Regions from separate parts of the Rhodoferax sp. GW821-FHT07G04 genome, predicted to be linked through region 3. Evidence: predicted binding sites of a transcription regulator. Region 3 holds the regulator's gene; each other region holds the start of a gene.

Region 1 (5,259 bases), 370 kb from region 3:
CAAAAGAACCACCTGTTTGCGCTGGATCTGGCTACGTCCCAACTCACGCAACTGACCAGTGGCAACTTTGGCGAGACCGCGCCGGCCTGGTCGCCCGATGGCCGCCAGATGGCCTTCTTCAGCAACCGCGCACCCGAGGCCGACCGCACCGAAGAAACCAGCCTGTGGGTCATGGACCTGCCCACGCAGACCGGGCGAGCAGCAGCGCCCCGCAAGCTGGCCACCTTCACCACCGACGAAGACAGCTACCCGCTGTGGAGCCCTGATGGCCGCTCGCTGGCCTTTTTGATGGGCAGCGATGTGCGCTTCTCCGCCTACCAACGCTACCGCATGGCCAGCGTCAGCCGGGATGGCGGGCCTGTGAACGTGCTGAGCCAAAGCCTGGAGCGCGGCTTCCAGAATGCAATGGCCTGGGCACCCGATGGGCGCAGCCTGTATGGCATCGTGGACGATGACCGCAGCAGCTACGTGGTGCGCGTCAACGCGGCAACAGGCAACGCCAGCGCTGTGCAGCGGATCACACCCACACAAGCCAGCGTGTCCTACCTGTCCGTGGCAGGCAATGGCACGTTGGCCGTGCTGGCCGGTAGTGCCAAGCAGCCCGATGAAGTGCATGTCTTCAAACCCACCAACACCACACCCGCCTTGCAACGTCTGAGCCACCACAACGACGACTGGGTCGCCAGCTTGCAGTGGGGACGTACGGAGGAGTTCAGCTCCGCCAGCAAGGACGGCACCGAGGTGCATGGCCTGATGACACTGCCACCAAACTACCAGACTGACCAGAAATACCCCACCGTGCTGCTGATCCATGGCGGCCCCAATGGCCAGGATGCGCACCGCCTGGCCAGTGATGGCAATGTGATGCGTGAGCTCCTCAGCGCCCGTGGCTATGTGGTGCTGCAGGTCAACTACCGCGGCAGCAGCGGCCGGGGCGATGCCTTCCAGCAAGCCATTTATGCCGACTGGGGCAACAAGGAAGTGCAAGACCTGTTGGGCGCGGTGGACTGGGCCGTCAAACAAGGCATTGCCGACCCGGCGCGCCTGGGCCTGGGCGGCTGGAGCTATGGCGGCATCCTGACCGACTACGTGATCGCCAGCGACGCGCGCTTCAAGGCCGGCGTCAGCGGTGCGGGCAGTGCCAACCAACTCAGCATGTTTGGCGCCGACCAGTACAGCGTGCAATACGAGCGGGAGATGGGTCCGCCGTGGAAGTCACAAGACCTGTGGATCAAGGTGTCCTACCCCTTTTTCCACGCCGACCGCATCCGCACACCGACGCTGTTTCTAGGCGGTGAGCTGGACTTCAATGTGCCCATCACCGGCGGGGAGCAGATGTACCAGGCGCTGAAGATGTTGGGTGTGGATACGCAGTTGGTGATCTACCCCGGCCAGTACCATGGCCTCAAGCTGCCAAGCTACCGACAGGATATGCAGCAGCGCTTTCTGGCCTGGTTTGAGAAATACCTGGGTCGCTGAACCAACCGCTGCCCACTAGTGATTGCAACAGCGCCAAGCCCAGCGGCCAGGCGCCAAAGCCGGCTTCCACATTGATGTGGCCGGCGTTTTGCAGGCGCACGAATTCGCTGCCCCAGGCGCGGGCATAGGCACCGGCCGTGCGCACGGGGCAATAGGGGTCGTTGCTGCTGGCCACCAGAATGCTGCGGTAGGGCAAGGGCTGGTAGGGCACGGGCGCAAAGTCGGCCAGCACACTGCGGCGCTCAGGGTCGGCCGGGGCCACCAGCAAGGCACCTTGGATGCGCGCAGCGGCTTCGGGCGGCAAATGCGTCGTGGCGATGCAGCCCAGGCTGTGCGCCGCGATCACCACGGGGCCATCCACTGCCAATATCTGGCGCGCCAACGAGCCCACCCAGGCCTGGCGCGCAGGTGCCACCCAATCGTCCTGCTGTGTGCGCTGTGCACCGGGCAGGCTGTCGGCCCACAGGCTCTGCCAATGGCCGGGCCCGGAGTCGCGCCAGCCGGGCACGATGATGATGGAGGGAACGGTTGCCATAGGTTGCGGTTACTCAAAGATGAAGCGGGATTGTGGTCAGCGATGCGCAGAATTCCAACGACTATGTTCTTCTTTGTTTATGCGTTTATTGGGATATAGACGCCTGCACCGCCTGGTGTTGCGTATTCACCATTGCTATGGCCACCGTGTTGGAAGCCCAGCAGACCCCAGGCCATTTGTGTTGCAAAAGCACGCAAAAGCAGGCCAAAAGCCTGGCCCGCTAGTTGCAAAGAGTAGCGCTCCGTCCATGGAGCTACTCGATGAAACACACGTTCTACCTTCCCCTTCTGCTGGGCCTGAGCACGGCACTGGCCGTCGCTGCCGATAGCAAACCCGCACCCGCTGGCTCAGCGACCGCCGCTGCACCCGCCGCCAACAAGACCTGGTCCCCTTACCAGGCCGTCAAGCCAACCGATGTGCCCGCCGTCAAGCAATCGGCCTGGGTGCGCACACCCATCGACGCCTTCGTGCTGGCCAAGCTGGAGGCCAAGGGCCTGACACCCTCGCCCGTTGCAGACCGCGCCACCTACATCCGACGTGCCACGCTGGATGCCTGGGGCCTGCTGCCCACGCCCGAAGAGGTAAAGGCCTATGTGAACGACAAATCACCCAACGCCGATGAGAAGCTGGTCGATCGACTGCTGGCGTCCCACCACTTTGGCGAACGGCAGGCGCGCCGCTGGCTGGACCTGGCCCGATACGCCGACAGCGCCGGTTTTCAGAACGACAACACGCGGCCCAACAACTGGCGCTACCGCGATTACGTGATCAATGCCTTCAACCAGGACAAGCCCTTCAACCGCTTCATACAGGAACAGATTGCCGGTGACGAGCTGTGGCCCGGTAGCCAGGAGGCCAAGATTGCGACCGGCTTCCTGGCCGGCTACCCGGACAACAGCAACTCGCGCGACCTGGTGCAACGCAAATACCAAATCGCCACCGACATGACCGACCTGGTGGGCGAGACCTTTCTCTCCGCCACGATTGGTTGCGCGCGCTGCCACAACCACAAGGCCGACAAGGTCAGCCAAAAGGAATACTTCCAGTTGCAAGCGTTCTTTGCCAATACCAGCTTTGACGAGAAGGCTTCTCTGACCGACAAAGGGCCACACGACCTGGAGTTCGAGAAGGCACGCAACGCCTACAACGAGCTCACCAAGGACATCCGCGCCAAGCAAAAGGCCATCCTGGACTCGGTGCGGGAGGAGGGTTACAAGTACCACAAGGAGCGCTACCTGACCGACAGCCGGGAAGCCATCTTCAAGCCCGAGAGCGAGTGGACTCCATTGGACCGCTGGGTGAACTTCCGCCTCAAGACCGTGACCACGGATGCCGACATTGCCAGCTACCTGAAACTGACCGCCACCGACAAGGACAGTAACGACTACAAGCCCGCGAACGTCGAAAAGTGGCAAGCCTATGACAAGCTGACCGTCGAGCTGAAGAAGTTCGATAAGCAAAAACCTGGCAGCGGCTCGGTCACTTTGACCGCCGCCAGCGAATTGGGACGTGCGGATTCGCCTCCCACCTTTGTCCGCTTCGGCGGCGTGCACGAGCGTCCACTGGAAGAGGTTCAGCCCGGCTTCCCGGCATTGTGGGCCGGCAATGTGAAGCCCCAGATCACACCAACCGCCACATCGTCGGGCCGTCGGACAGCCTTGGCCAACTGGATTGCCAGCGCATCCAACCCGTTGACCGCACGGGTCTATGTGAACCGCGTCTGGAGCCAGTACTTCGCAACCGGCATTGTCAGCACGGTGGCCGACTTTGGTCGCGCGGGTACCAAGCCCACGCACCCCGAACTGCTGGACTACCTGGCCAATGACTTCACGCAGAAAGGTTGGAGCGTGAAGCAATTGCAACGCCAGATCTTGCTGTCCAGCGTCTACCGCCAGTCCTCGGCCGAGCGCAAGGACGCGCTGGCCGCAGACCCCGACAACAAGCTCTTGGCCGTCTTCCCACGCAAGCGCATGGACGCTGAGGAAATCCGCGACTCCCTGCTCTACGCGTCGGGTGAGTTGGTGGACAAGGTAGGCGGGCCTGCCGTCTTCCCACCCGTACCCGGCAACCTGGGCGCAGGCAATCTGTGGCAAGAAGCCCAAAGTGCGGAAGACGCCCGCCGCCGCAGCATCTATGTCTTCGTGCGGCGCAGTGTGCCCTATCCGCTGCTGCAGACCTTTGACCCGGCCAACCCCTCGCAGCCTCACCACAAGCGCGACGTGACCACCACACCGCTGCAGGCCTTGACGCTGTTCAACAGCGACATCGTGTTCGGCTGGTCGCAGGCCCTGGCAGGCCGCGTCATCAATGAGGCGGGGCAAGACGAAAGCGCACAGTTGAACCGGCTCTACCAGGTGCTGTATTCACGCAACCCCAACAAGGCTGAGAAGACCCTGCTGCAGGGCTTCCTGAACCAGCAGGAAAAGGTGATTGCCGCCAAGGCCACCGGTGGCCGGTTTGAAGCCGCCCTGCCAACCCATCTGAAAGAGACCACGGCGCACTTCAGCCCCGTGCGCGCGGCGGCCTTTGTGGACCTGGTCCACACCGTTGCCAACTCCAACGACTTTGCCTACCGCTTCTGATTTCGCTTCGCTTGCATCCAATCCATCCATATCCACACAAGGAAACACCATGAGCCACAATTCACGCCGCGACTTCTTGATCAAATCAGGCCAGGGACTGGTCGGCGGTGCCGCATTGAGCGGCCTGCTGCCTGGCGTAGGCGCATTCTCGGCAGCCCATGCGGCCGACCTCGCCGATCCGCTGGCGGCCAAACTGCCGCACTTCCCTGCCAAGGTCAAAACGGTGATCTGGTTGCATCAGAACGGCGCACCCAGCACGCTGGATTTGTACGACTACAAACCCGAACTGGTCCGTCTGCACGGCCAGGACATTCCTGCATCTTTCCTGAAAGGCATCAAGACCAGCACCCAAGGCGGTGTGGGCAAGCTCTTCGCATCAAACCGGACCTGGAAGCAGCACGGCGAGAGCGGTGCCTGGTTCTCGGACCTGGTGCCACACCTGTCGCAACATGCGGACAAGATGGCCTTCATCAAATCCAGCGTCACCGTGGGTGCAACGCACGACATTTCCATCCTCAAACTCAACACCGGCGATCTGAGCCCCGGCCGGCCTTCACTGGGGGCCTGGGTGTCGTATGCGCTGGGCTCCGCCAACCCCGACTTGCCATCGTATGTGGTCTTGTACAACGGCAAGACCGAGCCCAGCGCAGGTTCGGTCAACTG
Region 2 (5,259 bases), on a different contig from region 3:
CCCGGGAAACTCGTTTTTTTGCGACCACATCAGGCGGGCTCCTCGCAACCCAGCTTGCATGCTTGCATGTGCATCGAAGGTCTTGGGTGACTGCAAGCAGATACTGCCGTATTTTTCGGTGCAATGAATTCCTTGTGGCGCCAGCATGATCAGGCAGCCCACCGATAGGGTGCCGAGAGCAATCCTATGGAGATGAGACCCTCTGCATACAATTCCCCAGCAAACCAGCAATGCCGCCGTTAGGCCTATCAAGGAGGCGGGACGCACCAGGATTGAAAATCCTAGGCATACAGCTGCAAGCCCCGAAAACAGCAGGCACTTGGAGATACGTTGAGCGCCAAGGCTGGCGGTCAACGCCACCAAACCAAGCAGAACAAGATCAACGGATAGAGTGTCGGAAAGTGGACTGGTTACATGGCCAACCAGAACGGGGCAGGTCGCCAAATACACGAAGACCCAATAGCGGGCCCCCTTGGAAAGGACAAAGTTCGCTGTTTGTGCCCATGCTGCAAACAACCAAGAGGCAACCAAATGGATGATCAGCATTGCCACGCCGACCGTGTTGATCCAAGAAAGTAGGTAGACCGTGGGGTAGAACACCGAAAGCACGGCGTGGACGGCATATTCCAAAAAAGGAAGTCCGACGGTTCGGTCGCCTGCATAGGAAAGTGCAGAGGCAAGGCTGCCAAATCCCTCCGCTATTTTCAAATAGCCGTAGGCGTCGCCCCGTACGCGGACATCCAGGGGATAGGACGCGCCGACGGCGAATAAGCCGAACGCGATGAGCGAGGCAAAGGCAATTACGAATGATCTGTTTAGCAAAGCGGACATACTAGCTGCGCATGGTTGTGGATGTTCGCTTATAAAATTAATTCTTCTTGAATCAAGGGCAAGAGTTCTATGCTGAAATGGTTGGCCGCAAAGTTTGAGAGCCGCAAAGGTGACTTATCGGTCCACCAAGAGCACGCTGTGAATGTTGTTCCGCAAGCTGTGGTCCAAGTGACTGCAGATGAGTGGAAGAGGCGGGGCAATGCATTTCTAGGCGATGAAAATTTCGTCGAAGCCGAGCAATGCTATCGCAATGGTGTTGCGGCGGACCCAACGAACGCTGTCTGCTACTCCAATCTTGGCTATGTTCTGCTGGAACAGCGGCGATGGGTCGATGCAGAAGAAATGCTCAAGCGGGCGGTCGAACTCGATCCCGATGATTTTGACGCGCACTATATGCTTGCGAACTTGTGCAGGGATCGCAATGAGTGGTTGCAGGCGATTGTGAGTTACCGCAAGGCCTTGGCGATCAAGCCTGATTTTGATCTCTGCCGGCGTGATCTGTGTATTGCCCTGGCGCAAAGCAGCCAACCCAAAGAAGCGCAGCTTGTGATGAGCCAGGGACCGGCTTTTGGTGCCGACACCGTCAATTTCCACTATTTCAGTGGCAACCTGCATTTGGAAACGGGTGACTATGCTGCGGCTGCAGCCAGCTTTTCGTTGGCCAAGCAACTGAAGCCCAATGAAGCAGTCATTTTGTTCAACTTAAGTACTGCGCAGATCAGGCTGGGGGACCATTTCTCTGCGCTCAAGAATTGCAAGGCAATCCTGTCATTCGAGCCGGACAATGCCCAGGCCTATGCGAATATGGCGACTGCTTATCAAATGCTGGGCGAGCGCGACAAGGCCGTGGAGTGCTACCGAAAGGCTCTGGAAATCAATCCCCAGTATTTATATGTGCACCAGAACTTGCTGTTTGATCTCAGCTATTTGCCTGGTTACGACCCGGCCGATTATTTGAAAGAAGCCAGAAACTATGGCAAACAAGCCAGCGCGCGGGCAAAGCCTTTTACAAGCTGGCTAAGTACGCAGATTCCTAGAGCAGGGCGCCCCTTGCGCGTGGGGTTTGTCTCGGCTGATTTGCATTCGCACCCCGTGGGCATGTTCCTGGTCAACGTGTTGTCGGCGCTTGATCCTGGCAAGATTACAAGTGTTGCTTATTCCAGCCGGGTGACGGAAGACGCGCTCACCGAACACCTCAAGAAATTGTTCTCCGAATGGAGGAGTGTTTCGTTCATGACGGATAAGGAATTGGCGGAGGAAATCCATTCCGACGGGATTGATGTGCTGGTGGATCTTTCCGGGCATACCGGGCAGACACGTCTACCTGTATTTGCTTGGCGCCCGGCCCCGGTTCAGGTGGCATGGCTGGGTTACTGGGCCAGCACAGGTGTTGCGGAGATGGACTACATCTTGGTAGATAAAACATCTGTCCACGAGGACGAGGCGCAGTTTTATTCAGAAGCTCTCTGGTTTCTGCCCGAAACGCGTCTGTGCTTCAGCCCCCCGGTTACGCTGCAGCCTGTCACGGCCGGGAGCGTGCCGGCGTTGCGCAAAGGCTATACGACCTTTGCGTCGTACCAAGCACTCAACAAGATCACTGACGCAACGCTGGCGCTCTGGGCACAAATCCTGGAGAGAATGCCATCGGCGCGGTTCAGATTGCATGGAGTCCCCCTCAACCATGAAGCCACAGTCGTTGATGTCAAACGCCGCCTGGCGATCGCCAACATCGATGTTGACCGTGTGGATTTGATTGGTAGAGTCCCGCGCGAAGAGTACCTGCGGTCCTATTCCGAGGTGGATTTGATCCTTGACACATTTCCCTATCCGGGCGGCACCACAACAGCGGAGGCTCTGTGGATGGGGGTGCCAACCGTGACCTTGGCGGGTAACACCTTGTTGGCACGCCAAGGTGAAAGCATGTTGCACTGCGTCGAACTCGATGATTGGGTCGCGAGGAGCGAGCAGGACTACGTGCAGATGGCTGTGGAAAAGGCGAAGGATTTGAGCACGTTGGCAAGCTTGCGTTCTGATCTGCGCGCCAAGGCGCTGGCGTCCGCTCTGTTCGATGGAAAGCGGTTTGCTCGCAACTTGGAAGATGCCTTCTACGGCATGGTAAAGGCAAAAATGGGATGAATCATCCTGACAAAAAAGTCCTTTCTTGGCCGGCAGAGTACAAAATTTGTTCTTTTTCTCTCAAATTGCCACCATTGCGGGCGCGCTAGTAGGGCTACCAAAGTGGCATGAAAAGTGCTCTAATCGCTTCGCCTTCACTTTCTATTCAACAAGGAGTTTTACTATGAAGCGTTCTATCCAAAAGGGTTTTACCCTCATCGAACTGATGATCGTCGTGGCCATCATTGGTATCTTGGCCGCTGTGGCGTTGCCTGCATACCAAGATTACACGGTTCGTGCAAAGACCAGTGAAGTGGTTTTGGCTGCATCTGGCGGCAAGACTTCGGTTGCTGAGGCCTTCCAGACCCTGGGTCACATGCCTGCCAACGCAACATCCGCTGGTATTGGCGCGCAATCCTCTCCCTATGTTTCCCAGATTGACTACTCCACTGCCGCAACAAACACCGCTACTCTGGTTGCTACGGCCAAGGGCGAAGCCAAGATTTCTGGTAGCACCATCACTTTGATGGGCAATGCTGGTACCGACGGTGTTGTGAGCTGGGTTTGCAGCGGCTCCATCAATGCTAAGTACAAGCCTGCTAACTGCCGTTAATCTTCGGCTACAGGTAAAAAGCTCCGCTGCGGCGGGGCTTTTTTTTTGACACAACATATTCCGTTCTTGAAGTCCACTCGCCTCCTCCCGCTGTGTTTTGTCCCGGCCTTGGGCGCCGTATTGCTTGCGATCTATTGGGTTGGGCTCTCGGGAGCCTTTGCATTTGATGACTTTGGCAATATCGTCGGCAACCGTGCTTTGCGTGTGGCGGACGATTCTTGGGCGGCCTGGAAAGCCGCTGCTAGCAGTGGCGTAGCTGGTCCCATGGGGCGTGGGCTGAGCATGCTCAGCTTCGCACTGAACTACTACTTTTTTGGTGAGTCTCCCTTTTCGTTCAAACTATTCAATCTGGGCATCCATTACGCCAATGCCCTGATCGTTCTGATGCTGGCGCGGCAAGTGTTGGCACTTGCAAAACCCGGCCTCAGTACCCCGCAGGCGTGGTGCATGGCTGCCTGTGCCTCGGTTCTCTGGGCCGTGCATCCCATGAATGCGCTGCCCATATTGCTCGTCGTGCAGCGCATGACCAGTCTGTCAGCCCTTTTCATGCTTGCAGGCATATTGCTCTATCTTTACGGACGCACGATGCAGTCCTGGCGTGGATGGGGTGCCATTGCACTGAGCCTCCTGGCCTGTCTGCCGGCCGCGGTCTTCTCCAAAGAGACGGGCATCCTGTTTCCACTGTATCTCTTTCTGTGTGAGTGGTTGTTACTGCGCAGCCTAGGCCGCATCCCACTCACCATCCGATGGCCGTTGACGTTGTTAGCAGGGGCACTGTTGGGCATACTGTGTTGGACATACTGGGAGATCGTGACGTCCGGTTACCGTTTGCGGGATTTCAACCTGCAAGAGCGTTTGATGACCGAGGCGCGCGTGTTGTGGTTCTATGGGCAACAGTTGCTATTGCCGGTGGCAAAGTCTTTTGGTCTGTACCACGACGACATCGCCGTTTCGCGCAGCATCTTGGCCCCGCCCGCAACGCTGTTGGCCATTGTGGGCTGGATGGGGGTCATCGCCTGGGCCTATTGCTTGCGTAAGCGTCAACCACTGTTCGCGTTTGCCGTGTTCTGGTTTTTGGTCTCGCACGCCTTGGAATCGACGCTGTTGCCCCTGGAGATTGCGTTTGAACACCGCAACTACATAGCCTCCGTTGGGCCACTGCTGTGGCTTGTCAGCGTGCTCTTGCCAAGCGCACAGGCGAATAAGCAATGGACCATGCCGCGGCTCGCTGTACTGTGTGGCTTCTGTGTGTATTGCGGTTTTGTCAGCCACCTGCGAGCTTCGCAATGGTCAAGTGACTTGAGTCGCCGCCAGATTGAAGTGTCCAATCACCCGCAGTCGGCCCGGGCGAATTACGAATATGCCGTCGGCGTCCTGGAAAGAACGTTTGAGGCCGGTCAAGGGGGCGCGCAAGCCTATGACTTGGTGCGAGCCCATTTGCAGCGTGCTGCGGCGCTGGATAGCAGTGGCAAAACGGCCGTGATCGGCTTGGTGTACCTGGATTGCATCGCTGGCAAGCCCAAGGACCCGCGCCTTGCGGCGGACGTGCTCAAGCACTTTGCAAGCACGCGCTTCAACCCGGAAGACCGCGGTTTGCTGCAGGGTTTGTCGCCCATGCTGGCCGATCACAAACTGTGCATGACCGACGACGAAGTGGCGGGGCTGATCCAGGCCGGCATCGCCAACCCAAGCCTGGACAA
Region 3 (5,259 bases):
GGGCGAGCGCGTCCTCATAGTCTTTGTCGGCCAAGGCGAGCGTGAGGTCCATCGTCGACAGCACGGTGCGGCCATCGGTGTCCACGCGCACCAGTGGTGCCACCGGCGTGTCCTGTTCGTCGGTGCTGGCCAGCTTCTTTTGCATGGATTGCAGCAGGATCTGCGCTACGGTCAGTGAGCGGTAGCGGTCGTCCGTGCCTTCGATCACCATCCACGGCGCCCACGGCGTGTTGGTCATGCGCAGCAGGTGGCCGGCCACGTCTTGCAGTTTGTCGTACGTCTTGAGCCGGTCCCAGTTCCACTGCGTCACACGCCAGGCGGTGCGCGGGTCTTTCTCCAGCGCCTTCAGGCGTTTGGCCTGGCCTTCCTTGGTCAGGTGGAACCAGAACTTCAGCACCAGCGCGCCCTCATCCACCAGCATGGACTCGAAACGGTTGATCTGGTCGGCCTGGGCATCCAGCTCTTTGAGCGAAATCTCGTCTTCGATGCGCTGGCGTATCGGCTCCGAATACCACGACCCGGCGAAGATGCCGACCCGCCCCTTGGGCGGCAGCGAACGCCAGTAGCGCCACATGGGCGGGCGCTCGCGCTCCTCGTCAGTGGGCTCAGAGAAAGCCAGCGTGGACAAAAAGCGGGCGTCCATCCATTCGTACAGCACATTGATGGTCTCGCCCTTGCCGGCGCCATCCTGCCCGCTGACCAACACGATGACCGGAATCTTCTTGTTCTCGTGCAGGTCTACCTGTGCAGTCAGCAGCGCTGCGCGCAGGGCCGGGACTGCGGCCTTGTAGGCAGCTTTGGTGATGGTGTGGCCGATTTCTGCGGATTCGAACATGGGCATGTCTCCTGCTGATTGGCCAAGCCATTCTAGGCCGGGGGGTTGGAGCGGACAGGCATTGATGGAAATGGAGCCTAGCCCTTGTACATACTGAATATGTAGCTATAAAAATAGAAGCGCCCTAAAAAGCCCGGGGTACCAGAAGCGATTGTGGCGCTATGCTCAGTACAATCGTCCAGGCTCCACCCGAGCAAGTTCCGTGCCTTTATGAAAAAACCACCCCAACTTCTGCTGTTCCTGGCCGTTTGCACGGCGCTTGCCATGCCCGCCTGGGCAGAAAAGGCCGACCGCAACAAGCCTATGAATCTCGAAGCCGACACCATGCGCTACGACGATGTCAAACAGCTCACGATCTTCCATGGCAACGTGGTAATGACCAAGGGCACGATCCAAGTCCGCGCCGCCCATATTGATGTGCGCCAGGACGCCGACGGCTATCAGTTCGGCGCTATTTCCGGCTCGCCGGAGCGGCCGGCGTTCTTTCGGCAAAAGCGCGAGGCCCTGGACGAATTCATCGAGGTGGAGAGCGAGCACATTGACTACGACGGCCGTGCCGATATTGTTAAATTCACCGGCAAGGCCCAGTTGCGCCGCCTGCGCGGTGGCGCAGTGGCCGACGAAATCAGCGGCGCGGTCATTGTGTATGAGAACCTGACCGATAAATTCAGTGTGGATGGCAGCAGCGCCGCCAGTGCAAAAACCAGTGCCAGCGCACCCGCGCCCGGCGGCCGGGTGCGAGCCATGCTGACGCCCAAGCCCGAAGCTGCTGCCTCTGCACCGGCGGCGGGCAAGGCGGCATCCCAACCCAGCCCCAACCTGCGCGCCACGACGACATTGGGGGGAACCCCCCAGTGAGCGATGTGGTGGTGGCCGCAGACAGCGGCGAAAGCAGCAAAGACACAGATAGCAGCGCCAACGGCAGCGGCGCGGTGGATTCGACCCTGGGCCGGCTGGAGGTCAGCCATATCCAGAAGTTCTACGGCAAGCGCCAGGTGGTCAAGGATGTGTCCCTGACGATGCGTACCGGCGAGGTCGTGGGGCTGCTGGGGCCCAATGGCGCGGGCAAGACCACATCCTTCTACATCATCGTCGGCCTGCTGCGTGCCAGCGCCGGCGACATCACGATAGATGGCCACTCCATCGAGCACATGCCCATCCACCGCCGTGCGCGCCTGGGGCTGGGCTACCTGCCACAAGAGGCGTCGATTTTCCGCAAGCTCAATGTCGAGGAAAACGTGCGCGCCGTGCTGGAGTTGCAGCACGACGAGGCCGGCAAGCCGCTGAACAACGCCGAGATCGAGCGGCGCCTGACCGCGCTGCTGCAAGACCTGCGCGTCGAGCATCTGCGCGAATCACCGGCGCTGGCGCTGTCGGGTGGTGAGCGCCGCCGTGTGGAGATCGCCCGCGCGCTGGCCACGCGGCCCCGCTTCATCTTGCTGGACGAGCCCTTCGCCGGTATCGACCCGATTGCCGTCATTGAAATCCAGCGCATCATCAATTTCCTGAAGTCGCGCGGCATTGGTGTGTTGATCACCGACCACAACGTGCGCGAGACCCTGGGTATCTGCGACCACGCCTACATCATCAGCGACGGCCGCGTGCTGGCCCAGGGCACGCCTTCCGAGATCGTGGACAACGCCGACGTGCGCCGCGTGTACCTCGGCGAACACTTTCGGATGTGATGAAACAGGGGCTTTCTTTACGCGTCTCGCAGCACCTGGCGCTCACGCCCCAGTTGCAGCAGTCCATCCGCCTGCTGCAACTCTCCACACTGGAACTCAGCCAGGAAGTGGAGCAGATGCTGGACGAAAACCCCTTTCTGGAACTGACCCAGGACGAGGCCGTGCGCGAGGAGTTTGGCCTGGCCCAGGCCGATACGCCGGTCAGTGCGGGGGAGCGTGAATCCGAAGTTGCTTCCAATTCCGTAGCGGACTATCCAGATTCCACGGGGGCTAGCAGCACAAAGGACGAAGACACCACCCCGCTGGGCAGCGGTGACGACGAACCCAGCTGGGACGGCGACGGCACAACCGAACTGGTGCCCGACGACGGCGAATGGGGCACGGATGCCAAGGCCCGCACCAACAACCTGGGTGACGACGAAGACACCGACGCCACCGAACTGGCCCGTACCCAGGAGTCGCTGCAGTCTTTCCTGCACCGCCAGGCGCTGGGCCTGCGCCTGGGCGAGGTGGATGCCAGCGCGCTGCGCTTTCTGATCGAGTCGCTGAACGACGACGGCTACCTCGAAGACCCGCTGCCCGAGCTGGCCCGCAGCCTAGCCGGTGACGCGGATGAAGAACAGCTGGAAGACCTGGTCCACCACTTCACGGTCGCCCTGGGCCTGCTGCAAAGCCTGGAGCCTGCTGGTGTGGGCGCCCGCGACCTGGGTGAATGCCTGCGCCTGCAACTGCGCGCCCAACTGGACGACGCGCTGGACCCGCCCGAGCCCGAGCAGGCCGCACTATTGGCCTTGGCGCTGCGCATCTGCGCCCAGCCCATGGACCTGCTGGCCCGCCGCGATGTCAAGACCCTGGTGCAGCGCTGCAACGGCACCGACGCACAGACGCGCGAGGCCATCACGCTGATCGCCCGCCTGGAACCCAAGCCCGGCCGCCGCTTTGTGGATGTGGAGCGCAACATCGTTGTGCCCGATGTGCTGGTGGTGCCCGTGGGCAAGGTGCGCCCCGGTGTCAACCCGCAGTTCCGCGTGATGCTCAACCCCGAGGTCATGCCCAAGCTGCGCGTGCACGACATTTATGCCAACGTGCTGCGCAACCACCGTGGTGGCGGCAAGGACAGCGCCAGTTACGCCGGCCTGCAGCAGCGCCTGCAAGAGGCGCGCTGGTTCATCAAGAACATCCAGCAGCGCTTTGACACCATCCTGCGCGTCAGCACCGCCATCGTGGACCGGCAAAAAAGCTTCTTCACGCACGGCGAGCTGGCCATGCGCCCCCTGGTGCTGCGCGAGATTGCCGACGAACTGGGCCTGCACGAGTCCACCATCAGCCGCGTCACCACCGCCAAATACATGGCCACGCCGTTCGGCACCTTCGAGCTGAAATATTTCTTCGGCTCCGGCCTGGGCACAGAGTCCGGCGGCAATGCGTCCAGCACGGCCGTGCGCGCACTCATCAAGCAATTCATCAGCGCCGAAAGCGACAAAAAGCCCTTGAGTGATAACCAGATTTCCGAGATGCTGAAAGAGCAGGGCATCGAATGCGCCCGCCGCACGGTTGCCAAATACCGCGAGGGGCTGAAGATTGCTCCCGCGTCGTTGAGGAAGGCTTTATGAACTCACTCCAAATCTTCCTCCCCTGCGCCGCCGGCGTAGAAGACCTGCTGGCCCATGAGGTGCACGACCTGACCGGTTTGATGGGCCAGGACCTGCTGACACGCCGTGGCGGGGTGATGGCCCAGGCCTCGTGGCGCGACGCGCTGCGGCTCAACTTGCACAGCCGCTTGGCCCAGCGCGTGCTGGTGCAGCTGAACTACACGGAATACCGCACCGAACAAGACCTGTACCGCGCCGCCAGCGACGTGGCGTGGGAGATCTGGTTCACGCCCCAGCAGTCGATCAAGGTCGAGGTGACGGCCCAGCACAGCCCGCTGAACAGCCTGAACTTTGCCGCGCTCAAGATCAAGGACGCCGTTTGCGACCGCTTCCGCGCCAAGGCCCACGGGGTGCGCCCGGACGTCAACACCCAGTGGCCCGATGTGCGCATTTATGCCCACCTGACCACCGACACTTGCTCGCTGTATATCGACACCTCGGGCGAGCCGCTGTTCAAGCGCGGCTGGCGCGAGGACAAGGGCGAGGCGCCGCTGAAAGAGACGCTGGCCGCGGCCATGATTGCCGCCTGCGGCTGGGCCGAGGGTGACGATGATCTGTTGCCGCTGTACGACCCCTGCTGCGGTAGCGGCACCATTGCCATCGAGGCCGCGCAGATCGCCTGCAACATCGCACCGGGCAGCCTGCGCCGCTTTGCGTTTGAGAAATACATTCCGTTCCAGCAACACGTCTGGGACGCCATCAAGGCCGAAGCTGCCGCTGCCGTCGTCAAGCCGGGACCCGACCAGGGGCCATTGATTTTTGGCAGCGATGTGTCCCACCGGATGGTGGACTTTGCCCAGCGCAATGCCGAGCGCGCCGGTGTGGCCGATGTCGTCGAGTTCCGCGGTGGCGACGCGTTGCAACGCATGCCGCCCACCGATGTGCCCGGCTTGCTGCTGCTCAACCCACCCTATGGTGACCGTATTGCCGTGGCGGGTGTCAGCGGGGCCGGAGCCCGGCGCGCAGGACCTGCGCACCGGCAGGCTGGTGGCGATCTGCCGTCGCCAGACTACGAGGCCTCCAGCGCCGGCAGCCACCCCGTCAGCGGCGCGCGCGAGCAGGCCGTGACCGAGGACGGCGGCGAATT
Region 4 (5,259 bases), 540 kb from region 3:
TGCGCGAATCCGACCAGCGTGAACTGGCGCTCAAAGTGCTGGACACGGCCATCAATGACGACGGCGCGCTGCTGGACCGCTTCTTGCAGGAATACGCGATCCTGGCCCAGATCGACCACCCCAACGTGGCGCGTATCTTCGACCAGGGCATCACCGACGCCCACGCCTTTTTGTCCATGGAATATTTCGTCCGTGGCGATATCAAGCAGCGCATTGCCGCCGGCCTGACCCAGCACGAGGCGCTGGGCGTGACCGTGCAGGTGGCGCTGGCTCTGGCGCAGATCCACGCCCGGGGCATCGTGCACCGCGACGTCAAGCCCGACAACCTGATGATGCGCCGGGACGGCACCGTCGCTCTGATCGATTTCGGCATTGCCAAACACGCCGACCATGGCCTAGGCCACACGCTGCACGGCGAGATCGTGGGCTCACCCTTCTACCTGAGCCCGGAGCAGGCGGCGGGTCGGCCGGTCAGCGCGGCCAGCGACATCTACTGCCTGGGCGTCATCTTCCACGAGATGCTGACCGGGCAGCGCCCCTACACGGCCGACCGGATGGAGGTGCTGTTGGCCCAACACTTGTTCTCGCCACCACCGCGGCTGGCCGCACAGCACAGCGACATGCAGGACCTGCTGGACCGCATGATGCACAAGGACCCGGCAGAGCGCATGGGCAGCGCACAGGCCGTGGTCAAGTACATCACCGAACGCTGGCCGCTGGCCAGCTCAGCCCGGATCTAGGCTGGACACTTAAACAAAATCAGGCTGTAGCCCTCGTGAAATAAGCCTAAGACGCTATAAATTCAGGAGTAACCTGCAGGACACCCCGTTTGACTCATAGTGGCCCGGCGCTGCGCCGGTACTGCATGGCCTCGGCCAGGTGCGCCACCTGCGTGTGCTTGGCGCCCGCCAGGTCCGCAATGGTGCGCGCTACCTTCAGCGTGCGGTGTGTGCCCCGCGCTGACCAGCCCAGGCGGCTGGCTGCCACGTTCAGAAACTTCAGCGCATCGGCATCCAGCTGCACATGCTGGTCAATGGCCTGGCCCTGCAGCGCCATATTGCTGCTGCCCTGGCGATCCATGGCCCGCTGGCGCGCGGCGCCGCAGCGGGTCCGGATGCTGTCGGTGGACTCGCCAACCGGCGCACCCAGCAGATCGGCATGGGCCAGATTGGGCACTTCCACGTGCAAGTCGATGCGGTCCATCAGCGGACCGCTGAGCTTGGCCTGGTAACGGTGGATCTGGTCCGGCGTGCAGCGGCACTGGTAGGCGCTCGAGCCCAGGTAACCGCAGGGGCAGGGGTTCATGGCGCCGATCAGCTGGAAGCGGGCCGGGAATTCGGCACGCTGTGCCGCCCGGGAGATCGTGATGCAACCGGTCTCCAGCGGCTCGCGCAAGGCCTCCAATGCGGACCGTTGGAACTCCGGCATTTCATCTAAAAAAAGGACCCCATTGTGGGCCAGCGACACTTCACCGGGTCGCGGGGGTGATCCGCCCCCTACCAGGGCCACTGCACTGGCCGAATGGTGCGGCGAGCAGGTCGGCCGTACGCCCCAGCTGGCCATCGAGAAGCGGCCACCCAGGCTGCCGATGGCGGCACTTTGTAGCGCCTCGTCGCAGGACATAGCCGGCAGCAGGCCGGCAAAGCGCTGCGCCAGCATGGACTTGCCGGAACCCGGTGGCCCGACCAAGAGGGCGCTGTGGCCGCCCGCAGCGGCGATCTCCAATGCGCGTTTGGCGCCGACCTGGCCTTTGACATCCGCCATGTCGGGCCATTCGGCCGCGCGGACCTGCAGCAGATCGGGGACGATGCGCACCCAGCCATCATCGGCCGGCGCAATGTCGTTGGCAGCCAGGGCGTCCAGCGTTGCACCGGCGGGCACAAACTGCCGCACCACGTCCAGCAGATGCCGTGCCCGGTAGACCTCGGAGCCGGGCACCAGGGCCGCCTCTTCCGCATTGCCCGGTGGCAGCACCAGCCGCGCGGCCACCTTGCCGGTATGCAGCGCCAGGGCCATGGCCAGCGCGCCACGCACCGGCTGCAGGGCACCGGTCAAAGAGAGTTCTCCGGCAAATTCGTAGGCGGCAAGCTGTGTACCGTCGATCTGCCCGCTGGCGGCCAGAATGCCCAGAGCGATGGGCAGGTCCAGCCGACCCGAATCCTTGGGCAGATCGGCCGGGGCCAGATTGACGGTAATCCTCTGGTTATGTGGGAAGTCCAGGCCGGCGTTTTGGATCGCGCAACGCACCCGCTCTCGGGCCTCCTTGACCTCCACATCGGCCAGCCCCACCAGCGTGAAGCTGGGAAGGCCATTGGCCAGATGCACCTCCACCGTGACCTTGGCCGCGTCCAGCCCCCGCAACGCGCGACTTTGCACCAAAGACAAGCCCATTTTAAAAACCCCCAAATTAGTGCGCACCGCAATAGGATCACACCAAAATAGTGCGCAGCCCATTGATACCTGTTTATTTATACAGATAGCATAACGCCAAGCGCCCCGATTGGTCTACAGCAACATACCCTTGCCCGAAAAAAGGGCAATGGCATGCATCGTGCTTTAAGGCTTCGTCCCGCAACCCTTCAGGAGTATTCCATGAGCCTAAAAACTAAATCCATCCTCGTTCTCGCAACTGCGTTGGTCGGTACCGCTGCAATGGCCCAGACGGCTGCTCCAGCCGCCGCGCCCGAGCCAGCCAACAGCCTGAGCTTCAACGTCGGCGTGGTCAGCGACTACCGCTTCCGCAGCCTTTCGCAAACATCCTTCAAGCCCGCGCTGCAAGCCGGTGTGGACTTTGCCCACAAGAGCGGCCTCTATGTCGGTGCCTGGGCGTCCAACATCAACTGGATCAAAGACTATGTGGGCGCCACCGATGGCACGCTGGAAGTCGATATCTACGGTGGCTACAAGGCCGAGATCGCCAAGGATTTCAGCTTCGATGTGGGTGTCATCACCTACCAATACCCCAACAACACCGCGGACCGCGTGCTGGTCAATGCCAACACCACCGAAGTCTATGGCGCCGTCACTTTCGGCATCGTGACTGCCAAGTACAGCCAGTCCACCAGCAACTTCATTGCCAACCCCGACAGTAAGGGCAGCTCCTACTTCGAAGTCGCCGCCGCCTTCGACCTGGGCAATGGCTTCACGCTGACGCCGCACTACGGCCACCAGTCCATCCCCAACCAGACCGGTAGCGCCGGCGACTACAACGACTACTCGCTGACGCTGGGCAAGGATTTCGGCAACGGCCTGAGCGCCTCCGTGGCCGCCATCACCACCGATGCCAAGGACTCCTTCTACAAGGCCAACGGCTTTGACAACCTCGGCAAGAACGGTGTCACCGTCGGCCTGAAGTACACCTTCTGATCCTGTCTCCACCTTCCAAGGAAATACCATGAAACTCGTAACGGCGATCATTAAACCGTTCAAGCTCGATGAGGTGCGCGAAGCCCTGTCCGGCATGGGCGTGCAAGGCATCACAGTCACCGAAGTCAAGGGCTTCGGCCGTCAAAAGGGCCACACCGAGCTGTACCGCGGCGCGGAATACGTCGTTGACTTCCTGCCCAAGGTCAAGATCGAGGCCGCCATTGACGACGCCCTGGTGGACCGTGTCATCGAAGCCATCGAAGGCGCAGCCCGCACCGGCAAGATCGGCGACGGCAAGATTTTCGTGTACGACCTGGAGCAGGTCGTGCGTATCCGCACCGGCGAGACCGGCAAAGAAGCTCTCTGACAGAAGGCACGCCATGAAAAAACTACTCGTTTCCCTTGCGTTGGGCTGGGGTCTGCTGACAGCCGGATCGGCTGCACTGGCCCAGACTGCCGCACCCGCTTCAGCGCCGGCTGCCAGCGCATCGGCTGCCGCACCCGAGGCCAAGCCGGCTGAAGCCCCCGCAGCGGCGGCCTCGGCTGCTGCTGCACCGGCACCCGCCGCCGCTGCTTCGGCCGCCGCAGCACCTGCTCCCGTTCCCAACAAGGGCGATACCGCCTGGATGATGGTCTCCACGCTGCTGGTCATTTTGATGACCGTGCCCGGCCTGGCCCTGTTCTATGGCGGCCTGGTCCGCAGCAAGAACATGCTGTCGGTGCTGATGCAGGTCATGGTCACGTTTTCGCTGATCGTTGTGCTGTGGTTCATCTACGGCTACAGCCTGGCGTTCACCGAAGGCAACCAGTTCATCGGTGGCTTTGACCGCCTGTTCATGAAGGGTATCTGGGACAACGTCGCAGGCACCTTTGCCAACGGCGCCACCTTCAGCAAGGGCGTTGTCATTCCCGAGATCGTGTTCGCTGCCTTCCAGGCCACGTTCGCCGGCATCACCTGCGCACTGATCGTTGGCTCCTTTGCCGAACGTATCAAGTTCTCCGCCGTGCTGGCCTTCATGGTGCTGTGGTTCACGTTCAGCTACGCCCCCATGGCCCACATGGTCTGGTTCTGGGCTGGCCCAGACGCATACACCAGCAAGGAAGTCGTGGACAAGGTCAACGCCACTGCCGGCATGATCTGGCAATGGGGTGCGCTGGACTTCGCTGGCGGTACCGTGGTGCACATCAATGCCGCCGTGGCCGGTCTGGTGGGCGCATTCTTCATCGGCAAGCGCATTGGTTATGGCAAGGAAGCCATGGCGCCCCACAGCCTGACACTGACCATGGTCGGCGCCGCGCTGTTGTGGGTGGGCTGGTTCGGTTTCAACGCCGGCTCCGCGCTGGAAGCCAATGGCTTTGCTGCCCTGGCCTTCGTCAACACACTGGTCGCCACGGCCGCCGCGGTGCTGACCTGGTCCATCGGCGAAGCCATGCACAAGGGCAAGGCATCCATGCTGGGCGCTGCGTCTGGCGCCGTGGCGGGCCTGGTGGCCATTACACCCGCTGCCGGCAATGTCGGCATCGGCGGTGGCCTGGCCATCGGCCTGATCGCCGGTTTTGCCGGCCTGTGGGGTGTGACCGGTCTGAAGAAGTTGCTGGGTGCTGACGACTCGCTGGACGTGTTCGGCGTGCACGGCGTCTGCGGCATCCTGGGTGCCCTGCTGACTGGCGTGTTTGCATCGCCCTCGTTGGGTGGCCCGAGCGCCATGGGCGACTGGGTGACCGCCACCATGGTGACACCGGCCGACTACTCCATCGCTGCCCAGGTCTGGATCCAGGCCAAGGCCGTGGGTGTGACCGTACTGTGGTCCGGCATCGTCTCCATCGTCGCCTACTTCATCGTCGACAAGACCATCGGTCTGCGTGTCAGCGAAGAAGACGAACGCGAAGGTC

Evidence for each region. The regulator sigma-54, encoded in region 3, starts transcription at its own class of promoters, with help from an activator protein. The targets are predictions, from matches to a motif close to TGGCANGNAANCTGCTTT.
Region 1: the regulator sigma-54 is predicted to act here: its motif matches at 2,228-2,245, upstream of AC07OO_RS15555 (DUF1549 and DUF1553 domain-containing protein).
Region 2: the regulator sigma-54 is predicted to act here: its motif matches at 3,071-3,088, upstream of AC07OO_RS24510 (pilin).
Region 4: the regulator sigma-54 is predicted to act here: its motif matches at 2,541-2,558, upstream of AC07OO_RS16365 (TorF family putative porin).

Annotation. Positions count from the first base shown of each region.
Region 1 covers NZ_JBWKQD010000002.1:1,369,674-1,374,932, forward strand. The annotation lists gene AC07OO_RS15545 (S9 family peptidase) at 1-1,479, shown strand, start outside; gene AC07OO_RS15550 (RBBP9/YdeN family alpha/beta hydrolase) at 1,406-2,014, opposite strand; gene AC07OO_RS15555 (DUF1549 and DUF1553 domain-containing protein) at 2,275-4,596, shown strand; gene AC07OO_RS15560 (DUF1501 domain-containing protein) at 4,646-5,259, shown strand, end outside.
Region 2 covers NZ_JBWKQD010000007.1:73,832-79,090, forward strand. The annotation lists gene AC07OO_RS24500 (hypothetical protein) at 1-831, opposite strand, end outside; gene AC07OO_RS24505 (tetratricopeptide repeat protein) at 901-2,967, shown strand; gene AC07OO_RS24510 (pilin) at 3,131-3,559, shown strand; gene AC07OO_RS24515 (tetratricopeptide repeat protein) at 3,626-5,259, shown strand, end outside.
Region 3 covers NZ_JBWKQD010000002.1:1,000,771-1,006,029, reverse strand. The annotation lists gene pap (polyphosphate:AMP phosphotransferase) at 1-835, opposite strand, end outside; gene lptA (lipopolysaccharide transport periplasmic protein LptA) at 1,046-1,693, shown strand; gene lptB (LPS export ABC transporter ATP-binding protein) at 1,768-2,520, shown strand; gene rpoN (RNA polymerase factor sigma-54) at 2,520-4,133, shown strand; gene AC07OO_RS13800 (THUMP domain-containing class I SAM-dependent RNA methyltransferase) at 4,130-5,259, shown strand, end outside.
Region 4 covers NZ_JBWKQD010000002.1:1,542,894-1,548,152, forward strand. The annotation lists gene AC07OO_RS16355 (protein kinase domain-containing protein) at 1-740, shown strand, start outside; gene AC07OO_RS16360 (YifB family Mg chelatase-like AAA ATPase) at 835-2,391, opposite strand; gene AC07OO_RS16365 (TorF family putative porin) at 2,593-3,366, shown strand; gene glnK (P-II family nitrogen regulator) at 3,395-3,733, shown strand; gene AC07OO_RS16375 (ammonium transporter) at 3,747-5,259, shown strand, end outside.